2 regions of the Slackia heliotrinireducens DSM 20476 genome follow, and region 2 is predicted to be linked to the other one. Evidence: predicted binding sites of a transcription regulator. Region 2 holds the regulator's gene; the other holds the start of a gene.
The links. Region 2 encodes LexA, which represses DNA repair genes until DNA is damaged. Its sites were predicted from a motif close to CNAACANNTGTTNG; they were not measured.

Region 1 (8,279 bases), 520 kb from region 2:
TGAAATACATCGTCGTGCACTACACCGGCAGCGGCACGAGCGCGGCGCCCGCCGCGCTGAACAACTGCCAGTATTTCAGCGGCGGCGACCGCCAGGCGAGCGCCCACTACTTCATCGACGATGAAACCATCTACGAGTACGCCGATCCGTCGCGCCACCTCACGTGGCACGTGGGGGACGGCCGCGGCAAGTACGGCATCACCAACACCAACAGCATCGGAATCGAGGTGTGCCAGGACGGCGACCGCCCGTTCACCGAGGCCGAGACCAAGCGGCTGCAGTGGCTCGTGCGCAGGCTCATGGACGAATACGGCGTGCCCGCCGACCGCGTGGTGCGCCACTACGACGCGAGCCGCAAGCTGTGCCCCTACTACTACACGCCGGGCGGAAGCGGCGGCGACGCGGCCTGGAAGGCGCTGCACCGCCGCATCACGGCGGACGGCGCCTCGAAGGCCGGGTGGGTCAAGTCGGCCAAGGGCTGGTGGTACCGCCGGGCCGACGGCACCTGGCCCGCGTCGAAGTGGGAGCGCATCGGCGGGGACTGGTACTGCTTCGACAAGGACGGCTACGCGATGGCGGATTGCTGGAAGAAGTCCGGGGGTAAGTGGTACTGGCTGCGCGGCGACTGCCGCATGGCGAAGTCCACGGTCCTGCACAAGGACGGCAGGTGGTACGCCCTCGGGGCCGACGGCGCGATGCTGCGGTCCGTCGCCACGGACAAGTCGGGCGCTCTGAGGCTTTAGCCGCAACGCTTTTTCAGACGGGAAGACATGCAAACCGGGCACCCTTCGGGGTGCCCGGTTTTTTCGTTTTTCAGGCGTCCGGGGCGGGAACAGGTAGGGAACAAGTAGGGAACAACTTAGGCGCATTTAGGCACGATATTACACACTTTCGGCCGATTTGGGGTGCGAGAAAAGGGGCAAAAAAAGAGGCCAGAAACAGGCTCTGACCTCGTGTTATGCTATGGAGCCAGCGACAGGAATCGAACCCGCAACCCACTGATTACAAATCAGTTGCTCTACCGTTGAGCCACGCTGGCACGTGCAAAACAGCAGGTATTCTAACATAGGCTTGCACATTTATGCCTTGCGGATTATGTGAGCGTGTAAAACTACTGCTTGTTGCGCTTGTTGATGGGCAGTGCGTCAAACGTCTTCTTCCACTTGTAATTCGGATGGTTGTGGAGAAAGCGCTGCCTGCAGTACACGTTGATGGCCAGAAGCACAATCATCATAATAGCGCAGGTCAGGAAGAACTCCGCCACGAACATGTTGCCTTCTGCCCAAGCATAAAGCGTGGCCAGAACGAATAATGCCGACAGGACCGAATTGATGCCCAAGAAGATTTTGATAAGCAGCTCTTTGGCGCGCGTGTCCGTGTATTTCCACGACACGAATGCGTAAATGATTGCCGCCACCACCGCAAGCACGATGAGGAGGGGAAGCAACCTATATAGACGTGCGCCGATTCCGACCAAAGCGGGCATACGGCCTCCTACCTAACGACGAGTTTCTTAAAAACATAATACCAGTTTAGAAGAAGAATCAATCCTCATCTTGAAACGAACAAACTTTCGTATTAGAATTGACACGAATAGATGTTCGATTAGGAGGGTGCCGTGGAACTGCTACGCAAGTTGGAAATACTTGCCGACGCCGCAAAATACGATGTAGCGTGCACATCCAGCGGCGTTGAGCGAAAAGCCAAGGGCGGGCAGCTCGGTGCGGCAAGCCCGTCGGGGTGTTGCCATAGTTTCACGCCGGACGGTCGCTGCGTCACGCTTCTCAAGGTGTTGTATACGAATTGCTGCGTGTACGACTGCGCCTACTGCGTGAACCGCAAAAGCAACGATGTGCCCAGGGCGGCTTTCTCGCCCCGAGAACTGGCGGATCTGACCATCGAATTCTATCGTCGCAACTATATTGAAGGGCTGTTCATCTCGAGCGGGGTCATTGTCAGTCCTGACAGAACCATGGAGCTTATGTCCGAAGCGATGCGCATTCTCAGAATCGAGTACGGGTTCAGGGGCTACATCCATGCGAAGGCGGTTCCAGGGGCTTCGCCTGAGCTTGTGGAGCAGATGGGCTTTCTTGCGGACCGCATGAGTGTGAACATGGAGCTCCCCTCGGAGGAAAGCCTGAAGGCGCTCTGTCCGCAGAAGGACAGGGCAAGCATCCTGGCGCCCATGCGCCAGATAAAAGAAGGCGTTGCGGAGGACAAGGAGTCGAAGGCAATCGCTACGCGCAATCCGGTCACCTCGGTTCGCGCACGGGCGAAAAAGGCCCAGCGTGCTTTCGTGCCAGCGGGCCAGAGCACGCAGATGATCATCGGCGCCACGCCGGAGTCCGATCTGCACATCTTGTCGCTGTCGTCATCGCTGTACCGAAACTTCAATCTGAAACGCGTGTTCTTCTCGGCATACCTGCCAGTGTCGCAAGATGCACGTTTGCCGCAAGGCGGTGCTGTGCAGCTGGACAGGGAACATCGTCTCTATCAGGCGGATTGGCTCATGCGCTTCTATAGTTTCGCAGCGGATGAGATTGTGAGCGAAAAACACCCGTTTCTCGACATCGACCTGGATCCAAAGGCGTATTGGGCCATCAATCATCTTGAAACGTTTCCCGTCGAGGTGAACACCGCACCGTATGAGCTGCTTCTGAGGGTGCCAGGCATCGGCGTTCGGGGTGCGAAGCTCATCGTGCGTGCTCGGAAGAGCCAGGGTTTGGACGAGCAGAAGCTTCGCAAACTCGGTATCGCATTCAAACGGGCGAAGTACTTCATCACCTGCGGCGGCAAATACCAGGGCAAAGGGACGGATTTCACGACGGAAGCGTTGCGGGCGGTACTGAAGGGTCCCATCGACGGCGGCAAGCACGGTCGGCGCTCTGCGCGCGTCCACCCCAACCAGCTGACGCTGTTCTAGGTGAGCGCTATGGAACCGATAGCCTATGTGTACGACGATACGCTCGAGGGGCTGCTCACGGCCATATTTACAGCCTATGCGCGACATGAAGACCCCGAGGATGTGGTTCCTGCGGGGCTCATCCAGCCGCGCCTTGGGCAGGAGGTCGTGTCGGTGGAAACTGATTTCGAGTTGGCGGAACGCGTCCGGGCTGGATTGGTCAAAACATGCGGCAAGCATGCGTTCGAAGTGTTGAAGCGCGTGTCTTTGGCGGCGGATGGCAGACGCGGGTCAATCGGGCTGGCGTTCGTACGCTACGCCATGAACCATGGCAGGCAGACCTTTTCGAATTCGATGCATCCGGCGGTGTTCGATGCGGAACGGCTTGTGAAATCGGTTGAGGAGGAACGTGAGAAATGGAAACAGTTCCTCCGATTTTCCGAAGTGGACGGCGGCGTGTATGTGGCCAGGTGCAATCCCTGTGCAAATGTCGTTCCTTTGCTTATGCCGGGGTTCGCCGCCCGATTCAACGTGCAGCCTTTCATGATTTACGACGAGGTCCATAACCTTGCGGGTGTCTACGACATGCGAAGGTGGGTGTTGGTAACCACTGATGCCGTGCACGTTCCTGATCCAACGCTGAAAGACAACCTTATGAGAGCTGCATGGAAGACGTTCTATGACGCGCTATCGGTGGAGGACCGATACAACCCTGAACTGCGACGTCAGCTCATGCCCAAACGGTATTGGAAGTACCTGGTCGAGCTCAAACCGAACCAGGCGGGGCTTTCAACTCTGGGCGATTAGGCTCTGGCAAGCGTGAGGCAGCGCACCGTTTGCGCCCCGGCATCTTTGAGGGCGGTCGTGGCAGCTTCGAGCGTCGCGCCAGTGGTCATGACGTCGTCGATGAGCAACACGTTCTGCGGAGGTTTGGTGTCGGGCAGGACTTTCAGGACGTGGCGCATGTTGGCCGAACGCTGCCGGCGGCCCAAGCCACGTTGGTCCTTGACGTTTCCGACTACAAGCAGCGGCCGGTAGGGCAGGCCGAGGTTGGACGCCAGCTGCTGCGCTAACGGCTCGGTGTGGTTGAACCCGCGTTTCCGGATGGCCGCTTTCGATGCGGGCACGCAGGTTACGCAATCGGCCTCGTCCAGCCACGGGGGAGGCACGATGCGTGCAAGTATCAAGGCGAAGGGCTTGTACAGGCGGGTTTCGCCCGCGTCCTTGTACGCGTGGATTGCCTTCGCCATGCGCCCTGTGAACATCGCCGCCGACCTGCACTCGAGCGTGCGGACCCGGTGTTCGGGGTCTTCGACGGGGGCGTTGCAACGCGTGCAGACGCGCAGGCCGGCGGGATCGCCGCAGATAGGGCAGGCGGCATAGGCGTCGATGTATTCCATGTTCCGTATGCAGTCGTCGCAAAGCACCTTGCCCGCGCGTTCGCACCCTGCGCATCGGGTAGGCCAAAGCGTTTCAAGCAGAGCCTCTTTGAGCATCGTTCACCTCCGTTCCCTTCCCACCATACGCTTCGGACCTTGCCGAAACCTATGCAGAAACCTTGCCGAAACCTGACGGCAAACCCTGATTGCAGGTTCAAATTCGGGATTCGGGTTCGGAAATGGTTAAGGCGACATGTAACCTAAAAGACATATGCTTAACAGGTGCTTTATATGTTAGTTGCATACCGTGTATCGAACTTTTCCGAAATCTGCTAGACTGAACTTCGTTTTCTTTCGGGTCTGTAGTTGCGGAAGTCGAATTCTCGCTTCTTAGCCCATGGCAGATGCGGTCTAAAGGGTCCACGTAAGCTGCGTTCACCCGCAGCGAGCACGGCGTATCCTAGGAGTAAGTCGCACCTCCCGGTGGTTTTGCGACAAGTGGTCGCCCGGGGGAGAGGGCAGAGCGCAAGCGAACCCCCCGTGCGCGAGTGTGGGGTCGAAAACTAGGTCAGCCGAAAGAACTACATTGCAAAGGAATCGAAGCGGAGGCTTGGATGAAAAGTAAGCTAATACGTGTGTGCGCCATCGTCTGTGCGCTGTGCATCGGCTTCGTGCTCGCGGGCTGCAGCAACGACGACGCATATGAACCTGCAGAGCTCTCGCCGGTGGTCGATACGCCGACCATCTTGGAATCCGGTGTGCTCACGGTCGGTTTGAACGCCGACAACGCTCCGTTCACCGGAACATCCAACGGCAAGTTGGTAGGTCTGTATGTGGACTCGGCGTATGCCTTGGCCGACCAGATGGGCCTTACGGTCAAGTTCGTTGACGTGGGAGCCGACGGGGGCCTTGACGCCCTGAACAGCGGCACCGTCGACATCGTGTTCGGCATGGACGCCTCCGTAGTGGATGAAACCGTCTGGCTGAGCGATTCCGTTGCCGAGACCGGCGTGACCCTGTTCGCAGCCCCCGACAACGCTACCGCTCCGGCGGCAGATTCCGCTCCCATGATTGCAGCCCAGGTATCCTCCAAGAGCGCTTGGGCCGTCGAGAACGTGTTCGGCAGCTCCTCGGTGGTGGCCGCCAGCAATCTTGAGTCCGCCTTCTCCTCTCTGGAAACCGGCGATGCGGCTTACGTTGCGGCCGACGGCGTTATCGGCAGCTACGCCGCAAAGGACTTCAAAGTCGAGGTCGTCCCTGTGGCCGTGCTCGAGCAGCCCACCGCCCAGTGCATCGCGGTTTTGGCTTCCAACCAGGACCTTGTCGACGCTGTTACCGCGGCGGTCGCCTCTGTGAACGACGGCGGAATCCTGGACCTCGTAGCCAAGAAGTGGCTTGGATCCCCTGTCGATCTTGCATCCCTTCCGCTGATTGAAGGTACAGCCGCACCTGCTGAAACCGCTGAAGAGGGCGGCGAAGCCGCAATTGACGAGGAAGGCGCTGCAACCGAAGAGGGTGCAGGGTCCGAGGAAGGCGCCGCTGCTGAAGAGGGCAGCGTCGAGGCCGACTTGTCCGACAGCCTTGATTCCGACACATCCTCCGCAGGCGCGAACGCAGTTCTGCCGAGCGGCGGCACGGCAGCCGATGCCGGGTTGGCGTAAGCGGGGCGTACATGGCGAAAAAGGATGCCCGCAAACAACCCGTCGATGAGCGGCTCGACGTTCCTCCTATGAGCAAGATGCAGAAGGGCGTTTTGCTGGGTGCGTTATTGATCATCGTGGTATTTGTCATCTCCGTCATAATGTCCTAGTACACCATTGTTTTTCCGACGCGCCTTCACGGCGCGTCATCGGTATTTCGAAAGGTGGTTCCCAATGGCCGAAAAGACTACTGGAAAGCACGCTGCGAAACCCGTCAGCACTGCAGATAGCACCGGCGCCTTCGATGCGCCGGCATCCGAAACCAGCTTCGACGCGGAAGTGTCGCATCGCAAGCGCATCAAGGGCCACAAGCAGCGTTCCCGCAGGACGCGCATCGTGCTCATCTTCGTCATCCTGTTGCTTCTGGCGGGTCTTGGCTTCTTGGGCTACACCGCCTGGAACATAGTCATGGAGGCGAACCAGGAGGCAAGCCAGACCGCGGCCTCGCATGGCGAGTCTTCAACTATCGAGGGCGATACTAAATCCGACGCAGGCACGACTGATAAGGTGAAGCCGCAGGTCAGCATCCCTAATTTGGCGAATCTTGTGGGTCTGACCACTGATGAGGCCATCTCTTACCTGGGCAGCGGAGCCGAGGTTTCCTCCACGACCGACATCACCGAAGAGGTGGAGAAGACCCGCGAGGTCGAAGTTGAAGTCAAGTCGGATGACCCGAAGGCCGAACCGACGACCGAGGTTCAGACCGAAACCTATACCGAAGAAGAGGTTGTTGGCCATCATGTGACCATCTCCATGAAGAACGACAAGACCGACTCGCAGGGCAACAGGCCTTCGGTGTATCTGACCACGGACAAGGATGAGAAGACCACCATCGTGGGGTATTCCATCTCCATGGAGTCTTTGGGTTACGGCGATATGTCGTTCAGCGATGCCGTCAACGTTGCGAGAATCGTTCAGAACACCTTGTCCAACGTCGGCGTGACCCCCGCAGACGGAAACATCGCCCTGCCCGAGGACGAATCCGAATACCGCACCTTCGGGGAGGACGGGACGACTGTTGCTGAAGAAAGCTACACTTTCAAGGGCGACGGCACGACCGGCGAGGGAACGGCCATCACATGGTCGCTCCGCCTGACGTATGATTACTCCGCCTACAACGTCTCGAAGAACTGGGACGATGTCATCAAGCTGGTGTATGTGACCGTGGAGGCGACGGAGTAGGACCGGTTCGAAGACCGAGATAAGGCCACGTCCCGGCTGTGGGGTGTGGCCTTTTGCCGTCTTAGCGGGATACGTGATGCCTTCATGGTCTCGCTGCGAGAATGGATTCGCGGGTACTCTATTGTGCTAAAGTACCCCTGCTATTGAGAGTTGTGTGAAAGGACTGAGACCCGTGATACCGGTTACGCCAAGGGGGTTCAGGGATATTCTTCCCGAAGAGGCCCTGAAACGTGAAGAAATCACCGATAAAGTCAAGGCGTGTTTTTCCGCCCACGGTTACCTGCCGGTGGAAACGCCGCTTTTGGAGGACCGCCATTCCATGGAGCGTGCCACGGCGGTCGAGGACACGCCGTTTCAGATGTTCGATGACGGCGGCCGCCTGCTTATCCTTCGATCTGACCTGACGTTGCCCATCGCGCGTCTGGTCGCCACGCGCATGCATGCCGACGAAAGCCCGGTGCGCCTGCGCTACGCCGCGCCAATCGTGCGTGACACCACGGTGTTCATGGGGAAGTCGCGCCAGGTAACCCAGCTGGGTATCGAGCTTATCGGCCAGTCCGGCAAGAAAGCCGATGTCGAGGTGCTTTCGCTACTTGCTGAATCGTTGAATGCCGCCGGCCTTGCCGGGTGGCGCATCGTCTGCGGCGATGTGAAGTTGGCCCGTGCGGCGCTGGATGCAGCTGGAATATATGGCGAGGACCGCACCGAGGTGCTTCGATTCATCCACCGTTCCGACCTTGTCGGTCTGGATGTTTTCCTGGAGACGTTGGGCATTTCCGAAAACGCCCGTCGCGCCGTGTCGCAGCTTATGCGTGTGAGCGGCGACGCTGCGGCGCTGGATGAGGCTACGGCCATTTTGGAATCCATCGGGGCAGACACCACAGGCATCGAGGAGCTGCAGGTTGGCTTCGATGCGGCTCGGGAACTCGGGTTCTCCGATGCGCTGTCGATGGACCTGTCCGTTTTGAACTCGTTCGACTACTACACCGGATTGGTGTTCGAGGCCCATGCGCCGGGGCTTTCCGCTCCGCTGGCATCTGGCGGACGCTACGACGGTGTGCTTGCCCAATGGGGCGTCGACGCTCCTGCGGCCGGCTTCTCCATATCGCTTGACGG
Region 2 (8,279 bases):
GCAGGCACGTTGCTCAACATCAAGCCGGTCCTGCATGTGGATGACGAGGGACACCTTATCCCCATGGAGAAGGTGCGCGGCCGCAAGAAATCCATCCAGGGACTGCTCAACCACATGAAGCAGACCGCCGACGAGCCCGTCAGCGAGCAGACCGTGTTCATCACCCATGGCGACTGCCTGGAGGATGCCGAGTATCTGGCCGACCTCATCCGTAAGGAATTCGGCACCAAGGACATCCGCATCAACTACGTGGACCCCGTGATCGGCGCCCATTCCGGCCCGGGCACATTGGCGTTGTTCTTCCTGGCATCCAGCAAGAACTAGCCGATTCCGACTTGAAGAACCCGAAGGCCTGGCACCGCGCCAGGCCTTTTTCATGCCCTGAAACGTCGTTGGAACCCCTGCCCCGTTCAGGAAACAGTTTTCACCCTTCTATCCTGAGCCAACGCCAGAAGCTCGCCTTCGGCTGCACGCCCGAATGAGCATGCTAGCCAGACGGCTGCCAAGCATTCACGGTTGCTGTTTCGTTAGGCGGTTGCGAGGCAAAACCTATTCGATGCCGCTGGAGCCGAACCCGCCTGCACCGCGATCGGTAGCATCGAGTTCGTCCACTGGCTGCCAGTCCACGTTTTCGACCTTGGCGATAACCAGCTGGGCGATGCGGTCGCCCACGTTGATTTCGAAATCCTCTTTCGAATCCAAGTTGATGAGGATGACCTTGAGTTCTCCGCGATAGTGGCTATCGATAAGGCCTGGGGCATTGACGACGGAGATGCCGTGCTTAATGGCGAGCCCGCTGCGGGGCATGACCAGACCGGCATAGCCCTCGGGTATGGCCACGGCCAGGCTGGTTGCGACCAAAGCGCGCTCGAAAGGCTTAAGCACCAGGTTTTCAGTGGCACGCAGGTCTACGCCGGCATCGCCATCATAGGCGTAGGACGGCACAACCGCATCTTCGGCAAGTTTCTTAATGGGAACGCGCAGTTTCTGAGACATGTTTACTCCAGTCCTTTCAGAGCATCCTCGAATTCCTCGATGCTCTGAAAGTCCTTGTAAACGCTGGCGAAACGAATATATGCCACGTCGTCCAAACCACGCAAACGCTCAAGAACCATGTCGCCGAGCTCCTTGGAGCGGATTTCGTTCTTGCCGGTGTTGCGCAACTGAGCTTCGATGCTATCGATGATCTCGGTTTTCTTCTCATTGGGAATATTCGGGCGTTTCGCGCAGGCGATAGAGATGCCGCGGTAGAGCTTCTCGCGACTGAACACCTGGCTGGTCCCGTCGGCCTTGATGACGATAAGCGGGCTGTCTCCCAAACGTTCGTACGTCGTGAAGCGGGTTCCGCACTTCAAGCATTCACGCCGACGGCGGATGGAATTGTATTCTTCCGACGGACGAGAGTCGACGACTTTCGATTCGGGATGACCACAAGATGGGCAACGCATGCAATCCTCCATTCGGGACATAGTCACCATGACCACAAAATGTTGTGGTCATCATACCCCGTCATATCGATTATGACAACAGAATTTCCAATCTACCTGCAACGTCGCTGAATTCCCATATATAGTGAAATATGCTGCATGTTAATCGATACCCAGATATTGTTCCCCCTTTCATGCACTCCAACTCTGACGCCGCGCCATACATACAAGACCGGCCAACGAGACGAAAAACTCCGCCGATCTGAAGCGACGGAGTTTTCACGGATGTCTCGCAGCAGGAAACGCAGCAAACCGCTGGAGACGAGAATTGTCGGACTAACGGTCCTTCCCGATTAGAGAAGGATAAGGGCCAAACCAAAAGCGAACATAAGTGCGCCGAACAGCACATACTGGTGCGCTTTGGACAGGTCCAGTGGACGACCTGCGATGGAACCGTATTTCAAATCGTCGCGCATATTTGCGAAACCGGTTGCCTTGGCAGCGAATTTCAGGTCGTCAAGAAAAGATTGTGGCTGGTCAGAAACTGCGCCGCCAGGAATAACCTCCAAGACGGGACGCTTGCTGTTGTACTTGAGGGCCGAGGAGCCGTTCGTATATGTATGCATGTCCTGGCGTGTCATGTTTCTTAACTCCTTACTTGCACGAACCTTTGTTCGGGTATATAATAAAGCGAACAAAGGTTCATGTCAACAGATTTTTAATACAAATGTTCGTATTAGGAAGGCCACCATGACTGTTCGTAAAAAAGACTCCACCAAGCTCACCAAGAAGCAGACGGCTGTGCTCGATTGCATCATCGCCACCATCGAAGAAACCGGCATCGCCCCCACCGTTCGCGACATCTGCGACAGCATCGGGCTTTCGTCCCCCTCCACCGTGCATGTGCACCTGAACAATCTTGAGGAGAAGGGCTATATCCATCGCGACCCCCTGAAGTCGCGCTGCATCACCGTGCTGCGTACCTCCGACGGCGAAACCTATGGAGGCACCGCACCAAAGGGCCAACCAGCCCACAACGATTTCGTCGGTCAGGGTGAATTCTCCAACGTGGTCAACCTGCCGGTCGTCGGCAACGTCGCTGCTGGCGTGCCCATTCTTGCCGAGCAGAACATCCAGGAGACCATCCCCCTGCCCACCGAAATCGTCGGCGATTCCAGTTCGTTTTTGCTGAAGGTACGCGGTGACTCCATGATCGAAATCGGCATCAACGACGGCGACTTCGTCGTGGTGAAGGAACAGCCGAATGCCAACAACGGCGATATCGTCGTGGCCCTCGTCGAAGACGGCGCAACGGTCAAGCGCTTCTTCAAAGAGCGCGATCACATCCGCCTGCAGCCAGAAAACTCCACCATGGAACCTATCATCGTTCGCGAGAACGTCTCCATTGCAGGAAAGGTCGTTGCCGTGTTCCGCCGTCTGTAACGTACAAACGGACTGCGCATAAACAAACAACGGCTCCTTACAGGAGCCGTTTTCATATAGGAATCAGCATCGGGTTGCTATTGGACCGAATACTGGCCCAGCAGAGCTATCAGATCCCGTGGTGCTCGCAGCGTCAGACGCGTACCGTCCTCCCCGTAGCTTTCCGCAAGCACCGTGCAACGCTCGTGCACCAAAGACACCACGCTGCCTTTCGAATAGGGCACCAGCACATCCATGAGCTCCTCCTGCGCGGCGACGGCGCGGGCCAATGCGTCTATCAAACCGTCGATGCCCTCGCCGGTTTCAGCGGACACCAGAATGGCCATCGGATAGCGGGAGGCCAGGATAGCGCGGTCCCCTTCGTCCACCAGGTCGATCTTGTTGAACACGACGAGCCGCGGAATGTCCTGGGCGCCGATCTGCTCCAGCGTGTCACCTACGGCGTTCATCTGCAGGTCCCGTTCGTTCGAAGACGCGTCCACCACATGCATGATCAAATCGGCTCCGCGAATCTCATCCAGCGTGCTGTTGAACGCTTCGACCAGCGTCGTCGGCAGCTTCTGGATGAATCCGACCGTATCGGTGATGGTCACCTCGCGGCCTTCAGGCAGCACCAGCTTGCGCGTGGTGGAATCCAACGTGGCGAACAGCTTGTCATAGCTCAGCACTTCGGCATTGGTCAGACGGTTGAGCAGGCTTGATTTTCCTGCATTGGTATACCCCGCCTCTGCCACCTTGAATATACCCGAGTCGTATCGCGCGGCACGTTGGATCGTGCGCATCTGCGCAACCTGCTCCAGCTCCCGGCGAATGGACGTGATGCGCTTGCGGACCATGCGGCGGTCCACCTCGAGCTGGCTTTCGCCTTCGCCGAAGCGGGAACCTACGCCGCCGCCCATGCGGTTGCTGGCAAGATGCGCCCACATGCCGCGCAGACGCGGCAGCAGGTACTGGTTCTGAGCGAGCCTGACCTGCAGGCGGCCTTCCTTGGTGGTGGCGTGCAGGGCGAATATGTCCAGAATAAGAGCGGTGCGGTCGATGACCTTCACGTCCTTGGGCAGGACCTTCTCAAGGTTGCTCTGCTGCGAAGGCGTAAGCTCGTCGTCGAAGATGACCACGTCCGCCGAAAGGGACCGGCACATCGAGGCGATTTCCTCTGCCTTGCCCGATCCGATGAACGTGCGTGGGTTCGGCGAGTCCAAACGTTGGGAGGTGGTAGCCACAACATCGGCCCCGGCCGTATCGGTCAGACGAGCCAGTTCGTCCAAAGACGACTCCAGCGAGTACTCACTCGCATTGTCGCGATAATCGATGCCCACGAGGATAGCCCGCTCGCGGTCCTCCATCACGCTATTGGCGTCCATATCGGCAAACGACATCCGTATACCCCTTGTCTGAAAGCGTTTTAAGTATCTCGTCGGCAAGCTTCTGCGGATTAGGATCGTCCGCATCCAGCCATATGATACGCGAATCCTTACGCCACCAGCTGCGCTGCCGCTTGGCATAGCGCCTTGTGGCGGTCTTGATCTGTTCGCGGGCCTCGTCCATGGTGATTTCACCCCGAAGCGCCGCAACCACTTCCTTATAGCCTATGGCGTCCCGAGCCGTGCAGGCGCTTTCGAACCCCTGCTCGAGCAGGCCCTCCACCTCGGCGACCAATCCCGCGTCGAACATGGCGTCCACGCGGCGTTCGATGCGCTGCACCAGAAGGTCGGGCGTCACGGCCAGACCGAAGAACACCGCCGGGACGAACTGCCCGATGCTTGCCAATCCCGCATGCACCTGGGCATAGCCTTTACCGTCCAGCTCAAGCATCTCGAAAGCACGAATGACGCGCTTCACGTTGTTGGGATGGATGATGTCCGCGCTTTTCGGATCCACCTCGTGAAGCCTGTTCCACAGCGCATCGGCGCCGTTCTCGTCGTAATAGGCCTGCCACTTGTCGCGCACGGGGTTTCCCACCTGCTCGCCCGATGCGAAATCGTAATCGTCAATGGCCGCGCGCACGTAGAACCCGGTCCCGCCCGCAAGCACCGACAGCGAACCACGCGCGTCGATGTCTGCGAAGCATGCCCTGGCGTACTCCTGGAAACGGGATGCCGAATAAGCCTCGCCAGGATTGCAGATGTCGAGCCCGTGGTGGGTTACAAGCTGCTCATCAGGGGTTATCTTGCCCGTACCGATATCCATGCCGCGGTAGACCTGCATCGAATCGGCCGAAACCACTTCGCCATGCACCCGCCGGGCGAACTCTGCGGCCACGCCGGATTTGCCGGAGGCCGTAGGACCTACGACGACGATGACGGGGTATGTGAGATCAAGCGCCAAAGGCCGGCTATTCGACGACCGTGCCGGAAAGGTACCAGGTCTTCGCCTCGTCCACATGCACGGGGATGATGGTGCCCTTCAGCTGCTCGATGGTCTTGCCTTCGGGAATGGGCGCGTGCACCATGGCATTGTGGGGCGAACGGCCCGCAATGATGGAATCGTTGCGCTGCGAAACGCCCTCCACCAGCACATCCAGCGTGCGGTCGGCGAATCGTTGGTTCTGTTCGTAGGCCTTGTCCTGCACCATCTGCACCAGACGTTCGAAACGCTCCTGGATGACGGAACGAGGCGTGTCGTCTTTCATCTTGGCGGCAGGGGTGCCTTCGCGGGGCGAATAGATGAACGTGAACACTTGGGAGTAGCCCACCTTCTCCACCAGGTCGTAGGTTGCCTGGAAATCCTCCTCCGTTTCGCCAGGGAACCCGACGATGATGTCGGTGGACAGGGAGATGTCGGGGCATGCCGCACGCAGCTTGTCGATGAGCCCCAGGTAATGTTCCACCGTATAGGAACGATGCATGCGCTTGAGGATGGCGTCGGAACCCGACTGCACCGGCAGATGGAGCGCGGGCATCAGGTTGCCCAACGTGCCGAAGGCCTCGATTACCTCGTCGGTCAGGTCCTTCGGGTGGGATGTGGCGAAACGCAGACGGGGCACGCCGGTTGCGGCCACGCCTTTGAGCACGTCCGCAAAACGGGGCTCGCCGTACAGGTCACGCCCGTAGGAATTGACGTTCTGGCCCAGCAGGGTAATCTCCTGCACGCCCTCGGCAACCAGAGCTTGGGCGTCGGCCACCACGGACTCGATGGCACGGGAGCGCTCGCGGCCGCGGACATAGGGCACGATGCAATAGGTGCAGAAATTGTTGCAGCCCACGGTGATGGGCAGCCAGGCGGCCCAGTCATGCTCGCGCTTGGACGGCAAATCTGTCGAGAAGGTGTCGGACTCCTCCTGCACCTCGGCGATGTGGCCGCCGCGGGACAACACTCCGTTGATGAGGTACGGAAGACGTTCGATGTTCTGGGTGCCGAAGACCACGTCCACGTGGTGCATATCGTCGATGAGCTGCTGCCCGTCGCGCTGACCGATGCAGCCGCCGATGCACACGACGCGCTTCTTCAGTTCAGATGTGCGCGGCAACGGGACGTTCTTGATGCTGTTGACCTGGCCGCGCAACCGCACATCGGCGGCTTCGCGCACGCAGCAGGTCATGAAAATGACGATTTCCGAATCCTCGAACACGTCGGTTCGATGTGCGCCGCAGGCCTCCAGCATGCCGACGATGCGTTCGGAGTCGTGTTCGTTCATCTGGCAGCCGTACGTGAACACGTAGAACGAACGGCCTGTTAAGAATTGATTCATCATATCCTCTGGACAAGGGAGACGGAAACGGCCGAGATAAGCGTACCTAGCCTTCGAAGCCTTCGTCGCCCAAATGCTCGACCTGCTTACGCGGTTCCACGTCGAATCGGATGGCCGTGCGATACTCGCCATCGATGACGATGTCCGCAAAAGACGGGACGCACACGATTTCGATGCCGACCGGAGAGAGGAACCCACGCGAAATGGCGATAGCCTTGACGGCCTGGTTCACAGCGCCGGCGCCGACAGATTGCAGTTCAACCGCGACACCGTCTTTGATCATGCCAGCGATGGCACCGGCGACGGAAGCCGGCGACGACTTGGATGATACTTTAAGGCAGCCTACCGAAGGCTTTTCTGAGATGCTTTCAGGCATGTGGGTCGATCCTTGTTGCATTTGAGCTCTGTTATTTAGTGCATATTCTGTTTAGCCTTGTGATTGTACCCGAACCATTCGCAAATTCGCAATGCATTCAGGCAATTCTCCAGTGTCCATCACATCTTACGCACGGGAAACGTCACGTGCACCCCGTCGGAATCGACGCGGATCTTCGGCTCGACGTCAGGCTCAAGATAGTAGCGTGCAGCCAGACGAGCGAAAGGCTTCTTCAGATCGTCCGAAAAATCCTGGATGTCTTCGACAGCTATCTTCAGACCGCGGAAATCCTTAAGAACGTCCTTCGCGCGGCCCTTCTTCGTGACGGGGGTCGCAACAGCCCGAGGCAGCGTGGTGAGGAACGGGTCGCATGGATCGACGTTGCGGTTGATGACGCGGTACGCGCTACGGGATGAAATGGATATGCCCAGTGTGGCAGCGAGGTCAACCAGCTCGTCGGCGTTGCGGGCCATCGCCAGCCGCTTGCTGGGCGCCACATCGTCTGCCGAATCGTCGGGCATGATGGAATATGTCCGCAACGCTTGGCGCCCGAAAGCATAAAGAGTCGCGACGATCTCCACCATGCTGCCCATGTACACCGTGCATTCTTTTCGGTTGGCCAAAGCGAACTCCGCCACCGACCGGTTGATGTTGTGGGGGCTCGCCCCCAGCACCCACTCCCCTGTCTCGGAGCGCTGCAGCTCCGGGCACGTGCTCTGGTCGGCGCGCTCGGTAAGCTTGGATGTGTCGAACACCACTCTAAACGCTGAACCGCCTCCTTCGACGGAGGATTCGACCTGAGCCAGGGTTGCGTTCTGCTTGATGGAATACAGGGCCATGCCGCGACCATGCACGCCCCAGTCGTCGAAGAGCATGCTGTCGAGTTTCGAGGTGACGCGGGGTTCGAAGATGGTGTCCCACATGTTTAAGGGCACGCCGCAGGCGTCGTCCACCATGACGACGGTGCGTTCGGCGCCTGATTTCGCAGATGCCACGAAAACCGTGCGGGCACCCGCGTCGCGTGCGTTGCGGAGCATTTCGATTACGGCATCTTCGACCGAGCGGATGTCCTGCTGGGCCTGGCGGCGTTCCGCCTCGGACACGCGAAGACGAACAAAACCGCCTCCCAGGTCGTTTTCGACCCGGAGGCGGTCCTGCGTAGATACCGAATCTATGAACTCATGCAGATTCTGATCGGCCACGTCGAACTCCGTCGTTTACTTGGCGTAGTCGATGGCGCGGCTTTCACGGATAACCACGACCTTCACCTGGCCGGGGTACTGCATTTCGTCTTCGATCTGTTTGGCGATGTCGTGCGCAAGCACCACGGAAGCGGCCTCGT

Region 1: the regulator LexA is predicted to act here: its motif matches at 1,591-1,604, upstream of SHEL_RS07520 (putative DNA modification/repair radical SAM protein).

The regions. Positions count from the first base shown of each region.
Region 1 is NC_013165.1:1,751,587-1,759,865, reverse strand. It holds gene SHEL_RS15090 (peptidoglycan recognition protein family protein) at 1-743, shown strand, start outside; tRNA gene SHEL_RS07530 (tRNA-Thr) at 965-1,039, opposite strand; gene SHEL_RS07525 (hypothetical protein) at 1,112-1,486, opposite strand; gene SHEL_RS07520 (putative DNA modification/repair radical SAM protein) at 1,619-2,923, shown strand; gene SHEL_RS07515 (TIGR03915 family putative DNA repair protein) at 2,933-3,709, shown strand; gene SHEL_RS07510 (ComF family protein) at 3,706-4,398, opposite strand; gene SHEL_RS07505 (substrate-binding periplasmic protein) at 4,896-5,942, shown strand; gene SHEL_RS15265 (hypothetical protein) at 5,954-6,091, shown strand; gene SHEL_RS07500 (hypothetical protein) at 6,156-7,163, shown strand; gene hisG (ATP phosphoribosyltransferase) at 7,336-8,279, shown strand, end outside.
Region 2 is NC_013165.1:1,229,913-1,238,191, reverse strand. It holds gene SHEL_RS05310 (DegV family protein) at 1-324, shown strand, start outside; gene dut (dUTP diphosphatase) at 550-996, opposite strand; gene nrdR (transcriptional regulator NrdR) at 999-1,448, opposite strand; gene SHEL_RS05295 (hypothetical protein) at 1,781-2,068, opposite strand; gene lexA (transcriptional repressor LexA) at 2,178-2,870, shown strand; gene hflX (GTPase HflX) at 2,948-4,249, opposite strand; gene miaA (tRNA (adenosine(37)-N6)-dimethylallyltransferase MiaA) at 4,221-5,198, opposite strand; gene miaB (tRNA (N6-isopentenyl adenosine(37)-C2)-methylthiotransferase MiaB) at 5,206-6,561, opposite strand; gene SHEL_RS05270 (stage V sporulation protein S) at 6,608-6,937, opposite strand; gene SHEL_RS05265 (ATP-binding protein) at 7,057-8,139, opposite strand; gene rny (ribonuclease Y) at 8,155-8,279, opposite strand, start outside.